Regions from separate parts of the Pantoea sp. XAF26B01_ASV70 genome, predicted to be linked through region 1. Evidence: predicted binding sites of a transcription regulator. Region 1 holds the regulator's gene; the other holds the start of a gene.
What was found. Region 1 encodes Fur, which represses iron uptake genes when iron is present. Its sites were predicted from a motif close to ATAATAATGAGAACNACTATCAA; they were not measured.

Region 1 (5,443 bases):
TTATCTGATCCACGCCGTCCTGACCGGTATTTCTGTCTTCATCGCTGCCAGCATGCACTGGATTGCCGGATTTGGTTTCAGCGCCGGGCTGGTGGATATGGTGCTGTCGACCCGTAATCCGCTGGCGACACACTGGTACATGCTGATCCCGCAGGGTCTGGTCTTCTTCGTTATCTATTATGTTGTGTTCCGCTTTACCATCAAAAAATTCAACCTGATGACGCCGGGCCGCGAGCTGGCGGTTGATGGTGATGAAACTGATGGTTATGACGTTAATGTTGATAAAACGGATAGCGGTGAAAGTGCCACAGAGTCACTGGCGCGCCGCTACATTGGGGCGATTGGTGGTTCAGCTAACTTAACCAGCATCGATGCCTGTATCACCCGTTTGCGTCTTAACGTGAATGACTCGGCGCAGGTGAATGAGGCGGTTGCTAAGCGTCTTGGCGCGTCCGGCGTAATCCGTCTTAACAAACAGAGCGTGCAGATCATCGTGGGTACCCAGGCAGAAAGCATCGCCTCGGCCATGAAAAAAGTGCTGACCAAAGGTCCGGTCGCTGCAGCGGCTACCAGCAGTGCGCCGGCCGAGCCGGACGTTAAACCGCAGGCGGTGCTGAACAGTGAGAAGCAGGTCATCGCCACGCTGCTGGCGCCGGTCAGCGGTGAAGTCGTGGCGCTGGATGATGTGCCGGATGAAGCCTTTGCGAGCAAAGCGGTGGGTGACGGTCTGGCGATCAAGCCCAGCGACAAATGGGTAGTGGCACCGATTGCCGGTACGCTGGTGAAAATCTTTAACACCAATCATGCCTTCTGTCTGGAAACCGACAATGGCGTGGAGATTGTGGTGCACATGGGGCTGGATACCGTGGCGCTGGAAGGTAAAGGCTTTACCCGTCTGGTTGAAGAGGGGGCCAGCGTGGTCGCCGGTCAGCGAGTACTGGAGATGGACCTTGAATTCCTTAACGCCAATGCCCGCTCAATGGTGAGTCCGGTCGTGGTCAGCAACAGCGACGATTTCGCCGGTCTGACTTTACTGGCACAGGGTCAGGTAATAGCAGGGGAAACCCCGCTGTATGAAGTGAAAGGCTAATCCCCGCAACAGAACCCCACAGGCAGGAAGCGATTCCTGCCTTTTTTGTTTTAAAGGCTTAACAAACGGTTGTTTCCCTCAGACGCTTTGTGGATCATACTCCGTTACTTCGTGGTACAAATCACCCGTTATTCGTATTGAGGATTTTTGAGATGAGTGAGGCTGAAGCCCGCCCAACTAACTTTATTCGTCAGATCATTGACGAAGATTTGGCGAGCGGTAAGCACAGCAGCGTGCATACCCGTTTTCCGCCGGAGCCCAATGGCTATCTGCATATTGGTCATGCGAAATCGATCTGTCTGAATTTTGGCATCGCCCAGGATTATCAGGGGCAATGCAACCTGCGTTTCGACGATACCAATCCGGTTAAAGAGGATATGGAATTCGTTGAATCCATCAAGCGTGACGTTCAGTGGCTGGGTTTTGAGTGGAGCGGTGAGGTCTGTTACTCATCAAACTATTTCGATCAGCTCTACAACTATGCCATCGAGCTGATTTCCAAAGGACTGGCCTACGTTGATGAACTGAGTCCGGATGAGATTCGTGAATATCGCGGCACCCTGAAAGAGCCGGGTAAAAACAGCCCTTATCGCGATCGCAGCGTGGAAGAGAATCTGGCGCTGTTTGAGAAGATGCGAAACGGTGAGTTTGCCGAAGGCACCGCCTGTCTGCGCGCCAAAATCGACATGGCCTCTAATTTCATCGTGATGCGCGATCCGGTGCTTTACCGCATCAAGTTCGCGGAACACCACCAGACCGGCAATAAGTGGTGCATCTACCCGATGTATGACTTTACCCACTGCATCTCCGATGCGCTGGAAGGCATTACGCACTCGCTCTGTACGCTGGAGTTCCAGGACAACCGCCGTCTCTATGACTGGGTGCTGGACAACATCACTATTCCGGTTCATCCGCGTCAGTATGAATTCTCGCGCCTGAATCTGGAGTATGCGGTGATGTCGAAACGTAAACTCACTCAGCTGGTGACCGAGAAGCACGTAGAAGGGTGGGACGATCCGCGCATGCTGACCGTTTCAGGTCTGCGTCGTCGTGGTTACACCGCCGCTTCTATCCGTGAGTTCTGTCGTCGTATTGGCGTGACCAAGCAGGATAACATCGTGGAGATGGCTTCGCTGGAGTCCTGTATCCGCGATGATCTCAACGAGAATGCGCCCCGCGCCATGGCGGTTTTAGATCCGCTTAAAGTGGTGATCGAAAACCTGCCAGCAGGCCATAGCGAAATCGTCACCATGCCAAATCATCCGGGTAAACCGGAGATGGGCACGCGTGAAGTGCCGTTCAGCCGCGAGATCTGGATCGATCGCGCGGATTTCCGTGAAGAGGCGAACAAACAATATAAGCGTCTGGTGCTGGGCAAAGAAGTCCGCCTGCGTAACGCCTATGTGATTCGTGCTGAGCGGGTCGCCAAAGATGAAGCGGGCAACATTACCTGCATCTACTGCACCAGCGATGTTGATACGCTGAGCAAAGATCCAGCCGATGGCCGCAAAGTCAAAGGCGTGATTCACTGGGTTTCTGCGGATCACGCGCAGCCAGCTGAGTTCCGTCTGTATGATCGTCTGTTCAGTGTGCCAAACCCGGCTGCTGCAGAGGATTTCCTGGCGGTCATTAATCCTGAGTCACTGACCATCAAAAACGGCTTTGTTGAACCCAGCCTGCGCGATGTGGAACCGACAACACCGTTTCAGTTTGAACGTGAAGGTTATTTCTGCGCCGACAGCGTTTACTCGAAACCGACGCAACTGGTGTTTAACCGCACCGTCGGTCTTCGTGATACCTGGACCAAAACGGGCGAATAAATTTTTTGGGGCTGACCTCATAAAATGACAAAAGGGCGATTTATCGCCCTTTTTTATTGCCCCGATTTTTACCATCGCCGACGTTTATTCTGCACTAACCACAACCGGTTCAATACCGACTTGTGGGAGTAATCTGAGTTTAAAAAAATTAATCAATTTCAGGATGTGAATTGTCAGCTTTCAGGTAGGCTATCCGCTCTCAGAGGTTGCAAAGCGGGTTACAGAAGGAAAAAAAATGACAGTTCTCGCCCAGGAAGCCAAACACAGTGTCGTCGTTTTACATCAGCTCATTGAACGTATTTTTAATCAGCCAGCCGGATCTGATGACAGTTTCCAGCTGCTGATGTCCTATTTTCATCCTGAATTTCGCATGGTGACCCCAAAGGGCAAAGAGTACAATCTGAACGAGGTCGAGGATCTTTTCCAGCAGTTACAAGGGCAGCGGGAAGGGATGCGCATTGCCACCTGTGAACATGTCATTCTCTCTCATCATGAAAAAGAGATCGTCGTACAGTATCGCGAAATGCAGATGATGAACGGCAATAACCAGAGCCGCATTTCGCTGGCCATTCTGGATTGCAGCAGCTCCATTCCACGCTGGCGCTATCTGCAGGAGACGCTGGTCGCCTGAGGTGAGGGCAGAAAACAGACGAAAAAAAACCGGTGAATTCACCGGTTTTTTTATTTCAGGCCGCGCCAGCGTTACTGGTCGTGCAGCGTTTCGTCTTCACGGCAATCGCCCAGCGTACAGTGTCCATAGAGATAGAGGCTGTGGTTGGTCAGCTTGATGCCATGGCGGGTCGCGATTTCACGCTGACGCGTTTCAATCGATTCGTCGCTGAACTCGATAACCTTGCCGCAATCCAGGCAGATCAGGTGATCGTGGTGATGCTGCTGCGTCAGTTCGAAGACAGACTTGCCGCCTTCAAAGTTGTGACGAGTCACAATACCGGCATCATCAAACTGGTTCAGAACACGGTAAACGGTCGCCAGGCCAATCTCTTCGCCAATGTCGATCAGGCGTTTATACAAATCTTCCGCACTGACGTGATGGCACTCAGGTTCCTGAAGCACTTCCAGAATTTTCAGTCTGGGCAGCGTTACTTTCAGGCCAGCCTTCTTTAATGCGGTGTTGTTGTCAGTCATGCGGATTTTGTCCTGTTACTAATATTCACTTTTGTGGCTTATCGCCTTGAATGTCGATCTGTGCTCATTCTCATTTGCGTCTCATTATAGAACTGAAGCGATGAAATGAAAACCAGAGGGCGTGTCTGAATCATCATGGGCTATTGGGGATTCGTCACCGGGCCGGGGAAGATTCTGACAGAGGTCTGTTAGCACATCACTTAGTCTTGCCGCCTGAGAAAATAAGCGGAAGATCGATGCGGGTATTCTACAGATTAAACGGAGAAAGTTAAAAAAATGTGGCTATTATTTCTATAGGCATTTTCATTGCCTCAATGTGAGCTGGCGCTCACATTGAGTCGGGCAGGATCAGGCTTCGATGATCTCTTTCAGCTGCAGTTCATCAAAAATCTGCTTAACCCACTGCTCCACACGCTGGCTGGTCAGCTCAGGCTGGCGATCTTCGTCAATGGCCAGGCCCAGGAAGTGGGTATCATCGGCCAGGCCTTTCGAGGCTTCGAAGTGATAGCCTTCAGTTGGCCAGTGTCCGACAATCACGGCACCGTGCGGTTCGATAATGTCGCGAATCGTGCCCATGGCATCACAGAAATACTCTGCGTAATCTTCCTGGTCGCCACAGCCAAACAGCGCAACCAGCTTGCCGTTAAAATCGATCTCTTCCAGCGTCGGGAAAAAGTCATCCCAGTCGCACTGCGCTTCGCCGTAGTACCAGGTCGGAATACCCAGCAGCAGGATATCAAACGCTTCCAGATCTTCTTTTGTGCTTTTTGCGATGTCATGGACTTCTGCAACATCTGTACCCAGCTGTTTCTGGATCATTTTTGCAATGTTTTCGGTATTGCCGGTATCGCTGCCGAAGAAGATGCCTACGAGTGCCATGAGTAAAATAACCTCTTAAATCCTGATGATGAGATGTGTGCCGCAGCACATTTCAGCGAATAATAGCAGACGAGAGAAAACCGGTGAACGGTTAAAGCCCCGACATTTGCCTCTGCGTGCGATTTGCCCGCATTAATCCAGTTTGAGCTGTGCCAGTAGCATCTGTTCAATCAGTTCGCTACGGCTGAGATTGCGCTGTTCTGCCAGCGTATTGAGTGCATCGACGGCGTCACTGTTCATTTTCAGTTCGACACGACGAAGCCCGCGTCCTTTGTCACGTTTCAGTTGATTGCGCTTGTTAATGCGCAGCTGTTCATCACGCGAAAGCGGACTGGTTTTGGGTCGACCGGGGCGGCGCTCATCAGCAAAGAGATCGAGCGTCGTGCGGTCAGTCTGTTCTTTTGCCATGGCTTAGTAAAACTGAATGGGGGCGGGCGCCAGACACTCACCGCGCAGATTATAAATTATTGGCCATTGCCGCAGCAAAACTGACCCGCGGCAAAATTTT
Region 2 (5,443 bases), 1.8 Mb from region 1:
CCATCAGCATCCCCGCCAGCACCAGCGCCCAGTTGCTGGCGACAGACCGCATGATTTCCGTCATGCTCGGATGATGTTTACGTTTGCTGAACGCCTCGGTCTCTTCCAGCATCCGGCGGATATAGAACAGGAACGGCACAATCAGACAGCCGATCACAAACGGGATACGCCAGCCCCACTCCGTCACCGCCTCTTTCGCCAGCAGATGATTCAGCATCAGACCCAGCAGAGCAGCAAAGATCACCGCAATCTGCTGGCTGCCCGACTGCCAGCTGACGAAAAAGCCTTTGCGTCCTTTGGGCGCGACTTCGGCCAGATAGACCGACACGCCACCCAGCTCCACGCCCGCCGAGAAGCCCTGCAACAGCCGTCCCAGCAGGATCAGAATCGGCGCTGCCACGCCCAGGGTGGCGTAGCCCGGCACCAGAGCGATAGTCAGGGTGCCCATCGCCATTAAGCCCAGCGTCAGCAGCAGCCCTTTGCGACGACCATGATGGTCGATGTAGGCACCGAGGATGATCGCCCCCAGCGGGCGCATCAGGAAGCCGGCACCAAAGGTCATCAGGGTCAGCATCAGGGAGGCAAACGGGTCATCACCGGGAAAGAAGGTTTTTGAAATGGCGGTGGCGTAGTAGCCAAACACCATAAAATCATACATCTCCAGGAAGTTACCACTGGTGACGGTGAAGATGGTTCGGGCGGCACTTTTCGGCGGCTTTTGTAAAGACGGGGTGTGACTCATAACGGCTTCCTGTTGTTTTTTAGCCGTTTTAGCCTGCCTGATGCGGGATTAATGTGACCTGGCTCACCATTGCACTTTACAAACCCATGTACATAAGTAACAACCAATTAACAAGTCAGTTCGAGGAGCATAAGTGATTACCCTGGCCCTGATTTGCCTGATTTTATAGGGCTGGAGAGCAGCCATAAAAAAAGGCGACCTGAACAGTCGCCTTTTTCCTGAGCCGGATAACCCGCTATTTCTTCACGGTTTCCATGCCCATCAGACCAATTTTCAGATAGCCCGCCGTGCGTAGCTTATCCATCACGCTCATCAGCGTTTCATAATCGACTGACTTATCCGCCTGGAAGAAAATGGTGGTCTCTTTATTGCCCTGGGTCTGGTTAGTCAGCACGTTAACCAGCGACTCCGGCGTGACCTGATCGTTACCGACGTAAAGCTGCTTATCCGCTTTAATCGACAGGTAAACCGGCTTTTCCGGACGCGGCTGCGGCGCGCTGGTTGAGGCGGGCAGATTGACGCGTACGTCGACCGTGGCCAGCGGCGCGGCCACCATAAAGATGATCAGCAGAACCAGCATGACGTCGATAAACGGCGTCACGTTGATCTCATGCATTTCACCATCCGTTTCCAGATCGTCGTTTAATCGCATTGCCATAAGAACTTACCCTAAGCGCAGTTTCTGAGCCGTCGCAGGACGCGGAACATCAGTTGCGACGGTGCCCAGATCGATATCACGGCTCTGCAGCAGCATCACCTGAGCGGCGACATCACCCAGCGAGGCTTTGTAGTTGGCGATCATGCGGGCAAAGACGTTGTAGATCACCACCGCCGGAATCGCAGCGATCAGGCCAATTGCGGTTGCCAGCAGCGCTTCGGCGATACCTGGTGCAACAACCGCAAGGTTCGTCGTCTGGGTTTTAGCGATGCCGATAAAGCTGTTCATGATGCCCCATACGGTGCCGAACAGGCCGATAAACGGCGCAACCGAACCGATGGTCGCCAGGAAGCCATTGCCCCGGCCTGCATGACGGCTGAACGCAGCGACGCGGCGCTCAAGGCGGAAACTGGTGCGATCTTTAATCCCGTTGGTATCTTCCACGCCAGCCGACAGTTCAAGCTCATTCTGCGCATCATTCAGCAGCACCACACTGTGGCTGTGGCCGGTAAACGACTGGGCAATGCGGGCGGCGTCATTCAGATTGCGGGCTTCGCTCAGCGCCAGATGCTCGCGCTTCAGGCGGCGCTTAGCGGCGCTGAGTTCGGCATATTTGCCGAAGAAGATCGCCCAGGTCACCACTGAGGCCAATAACAGGCCAATCATGACCACCTTTACCACGATATCGGCATGTTGATACATGCCCCAAACGGAGAGGTCCGTTTGCATCAAATCACTGGCTACCACGCTGCTTCTCCAACTTCTGATTCAGGGATGCGAGACAAGCGCGAATAATAGCAAAACGACGGCGAATTGATAGTAGTTCTCATTAGTATTTACAAAGCTGATCGACGCCATTTACCCGCAATTGACCAGGTTTAAACACTTTTGACAAGGATGTTTCGAAAATGTGAAGTTGCATGAAAATTTATTAAAACATCGTTTCAAAATGTGATGGCATTCATTCAATCAGCATTGCCGCATTTTACTGGCGCGCGTTTTCACTATGCTGGCTCCACACGGTTCTCTCCGGTTAGCCCCCGACGCCGGACGCCGTCCTACCTCAGCGGGAGACAAAATAATGAGAATGACGAAAACATGCCTGGCCAGTGCCCTGGCGGCGATGATGATGAGCGCCACCGCCACGGCACAGGTGATCAAAGTGGCTGAAGTCCAGCCTGCCGGTTATCCGACCGTGGTCGCCCTGCAGCACATGGGCGACAAACTCAAACAGGCCACCGATGGACGGCTGGAGATGAAGCTCTTCGCCGGTGGCGTGCTGGGGGACGAAGATCAGACGCTGCAACAGGTGCAGCTGGGCGCAATCGACATGATCCGTGTGTCGCTGGCGCCAGTCACCTCGATCGCCCCGGAAACCAGCGTGCTGACCCTGCCCTACATTTTCCGCGACATTGACCACATGCACAAAGTGCTGGATGGCGAGATAGGCCGCGAGATTGCCGACAAATTCGATAAAGATCCCAACGCCCGCATGGTGTTCCTGGGCTGGACCGATGCCGGTGAGCGCAACATGATCACCAAGAAGCCGCTGGCAAAACCGGAAGATCTCAAAGGCATGAAGATCCGGGTGCAGAACAGCGCCATCTCGCTGGCGACGCTGAAAGCGATGGGCGCGAATCCGGTGGCGATGGGCGTCAGTGAAGTGTTCAGTGCGATGCAGACCGGCGTGGTCGATGGCACCGAGAACAATCCACCGACCTTTGTCGCCCATAACTATATGCCGGTGGCGAAGTACTACACCCTCAGCGGCCACTTTATCCAGCCAGAGATGATCCTGTTTTCAAAACGCGCCTGGGATCGCCTGAAACCTGAGGATCAGGCGCTGCTGAAGAAGCTCGGCAAAGAGGCGCAGGATGAGGAGCGCCAGCTCTGGGCGACCTATACCGAAGAGTCGATCGCCAAAATGAAGGCAGGTGGCGTCACCTTCCAGCAGACCGACCGTGACTACTTCGTCAAAGCGACCCAGCCGGTGCGCGATCAGTTTGGCGGCAAATATCAGGATCTGATGACCCGGATCGCTGAGGTGAAATAACCCTTCCGCGCCACACTGCCGTGTGGCGTGCTTAATCAGGTATCAATTATGGCTGCTTATACACGTCTGATGGATGGGCTCTATCTGCTCTGCATGCTGGTGGCCGCCGTGGCACTGATGATTATGGTGACGGTGATCCCGATCGGGATCTTCGCCCGCTACGTGATGAACGGCGCGCTCTCCTGGCCGGAACCGGTGGCCATTATCTGCATGATCATTTTTACGTTTATTGGCGCACCGGTCGGACTGCGGGCCGGAACGCATATCTGCGTTTCCATGGTCACCGATCGCCTGTCACCCGCCCGGCAACGCCTGATGCTGCGCGTCAGCGATCTGCTGATGATCATCACCTGTCTGGTGATCTTTCAGGCCAGTTACAGCCTGTGCGAAGCGATGTGGGTACAGACGCTCGCTTCATTACCGGCAGTGACTTACGGCGAGATGTATCTGCCGATTCCGATTGGTGCGATCTTTACCCTGCTGTTTGTTGTTGAGCGATTGCTGACCGGCGATCAGAGCCAGCGGCCGATTGTCACGCTGGGCGGCACCCACTAACGCGGAGCAGAAAAATGGATGCATTGATCTTGATAGGCAGTTTGCTGGTGTTGCTGATGGTGGGTTTTCCGGTCGCCTTTGCGGTGGGGCTGAGCGCCTTTATTGGCGCCTGGTGGATCGATCTGCCGCTGGAAGCGGTGGTGATTCAGGTGACCAACGGCATTAACAAATTTTCGCTGCTGACTATCCCGTTCTTTATTCTCGCGGGTGCGATTATGGCGGAGGGCGGGATTGCCCGGCGGCTGGTCAACTTCGCCTATATCTTTGTCGGCTTTATTCGCGGTGGCCTGTCGCTGGTGAACATTGTCGCCTCCACCTTCTTTGGCGCGATTTCCGGCTCATCGGTGGCGGATACCGCCTCGATTGGCTCGGTGATGATTCCGCAGATGGAGGAGAAAGGCTATCCGCGTGATTTCGCCGCCGCCGTCACCGCCAGCGGCTCAGTGCAGGCGGTGCTGACGCCACCCAGCCACAACTCGGTGATTTACTCGCTGGCGACCGGCGGCATGGTGACCATCTCCTCGCTGTTTGTTGCCGGTATCTTTCCCGGCCTGCTGCTGGGGGGCTGCCTGATGATAATGTGCCTGGGTTTTGCCCATAAACGCGGCTATCCCAAAGGAGAACGTATTCCGTTTCGTCAGGCGCTGAAAATCTTCTTCGACGCGTTCTGGGGCCTGTTTACCGTGGTGATCATTATGGGTGGCATTCTCTCCGGCATCTTTACCGCCTCGGAGTCCGCCGCGATCGCCTGTATCTGGGCCTTTTTCGTCACCATGTTTATCTACCGCGACTTTAAATGGAGCCAGCTGCATATCCTGCTGTTCCGCACCATTAAAACCGTCACCATCGTGATGGTGCTGATCGCCTTCGCGGCCGGATTCGGCGCGGTAATGACCTTTATGCAACTGCCGACGATTATCACCGAGGCCTTTACGAGCCTCTCCGATAACAAATATGTGATCCTGATGTGTATCAACATCCTGCTGCTGGTGGTGGGGACGCTGATGGATATGGCACCGCTGATCCTGATCCTGACGCCGGTGCTGTTGCCGGTCGCCACCGCGCTTGGCGTCGATCCGGTTCACTTCGGCATGATCATGCTGACCAACCTCGGGATCGGCCTGATCACCCCGCCGGTCGGTACGGTACTGTTTGTCGCCAGTGCGGTCAGTAAGCAGAAAATCGAGCAGGTGGTCAGAGCCATGCTGCCGTTTTACGGCATGCTGTTTATCGTGCTGATGCTGATTACCTATATTCCCGCCATCTCCCTCTGGTTACCGCGCCTGATGGGCGTGATGTAGCGTCGGCAAAATCGGGTCCGGTGGCGGACCCGATTTTCATCCTGCGAAGCACTCTGATAATCACCATTGAGTCTCAACCCTGCTGGTCGTTTCGTGGTAACGTGAGGGCTTAGTCAGAAGCGGCAAAGGCGACT

Region 2: the regulator Fur is predicted to act here: its motif matches at 2,214-2,236, upstream of exbB (tol-pal system-associated acyl-CoA thioesterase).

The regions. Positions count from the first base shown of each region.
Region 1 is NZ_CM137251.1:3,059,258-3,064,700, reverse strand. Features, by position in the region: gene nagE (N-acetylglucosamine-specific PTS transporter subunit IIBC) at 1-1,090, shown strand, start outside; gene glnS (glutamine--tRNA ligase) at 1,243-2,910, shown strand; gene ACX8ZY_RS14420 (hypothetical protein) at 3,146-3,541, shown strand; gene fur (ferric iron uptake transcriptional regulator) at 3,613-4,056, opposite strand; gene fldA (flavodoxin FldA) at 4,405-4,935, opposite strand; gene ybfE (LexA regulated protein) at 5,068-5,343, opposite strand.
Region 2 is NZ_CM137251.1:668,646-674,088, reverse strand. Features, by position in the region: gene tcuC (MFS transporter) at 1-742, opposite strand, end outside; gene exbD (TonB system transport protein ExbD) at 978-1,400, opposite strand; gene exbB (tol-pal system-associated acyl-CoA thioesterase) at 1,407-2,129, opposite strand; gene ACX8ZY_RS03220 (TRAP transporter substrate-binding protein) at 2,482-3,453, shown strand; gene ACX8ZY_RS03215 (TRAP transporter small permease) at 3,502-4,008, shown strand; gene ACX8ZY_RS03210 (TRAP transporter large permease) at 4,023-5,309, shown strand.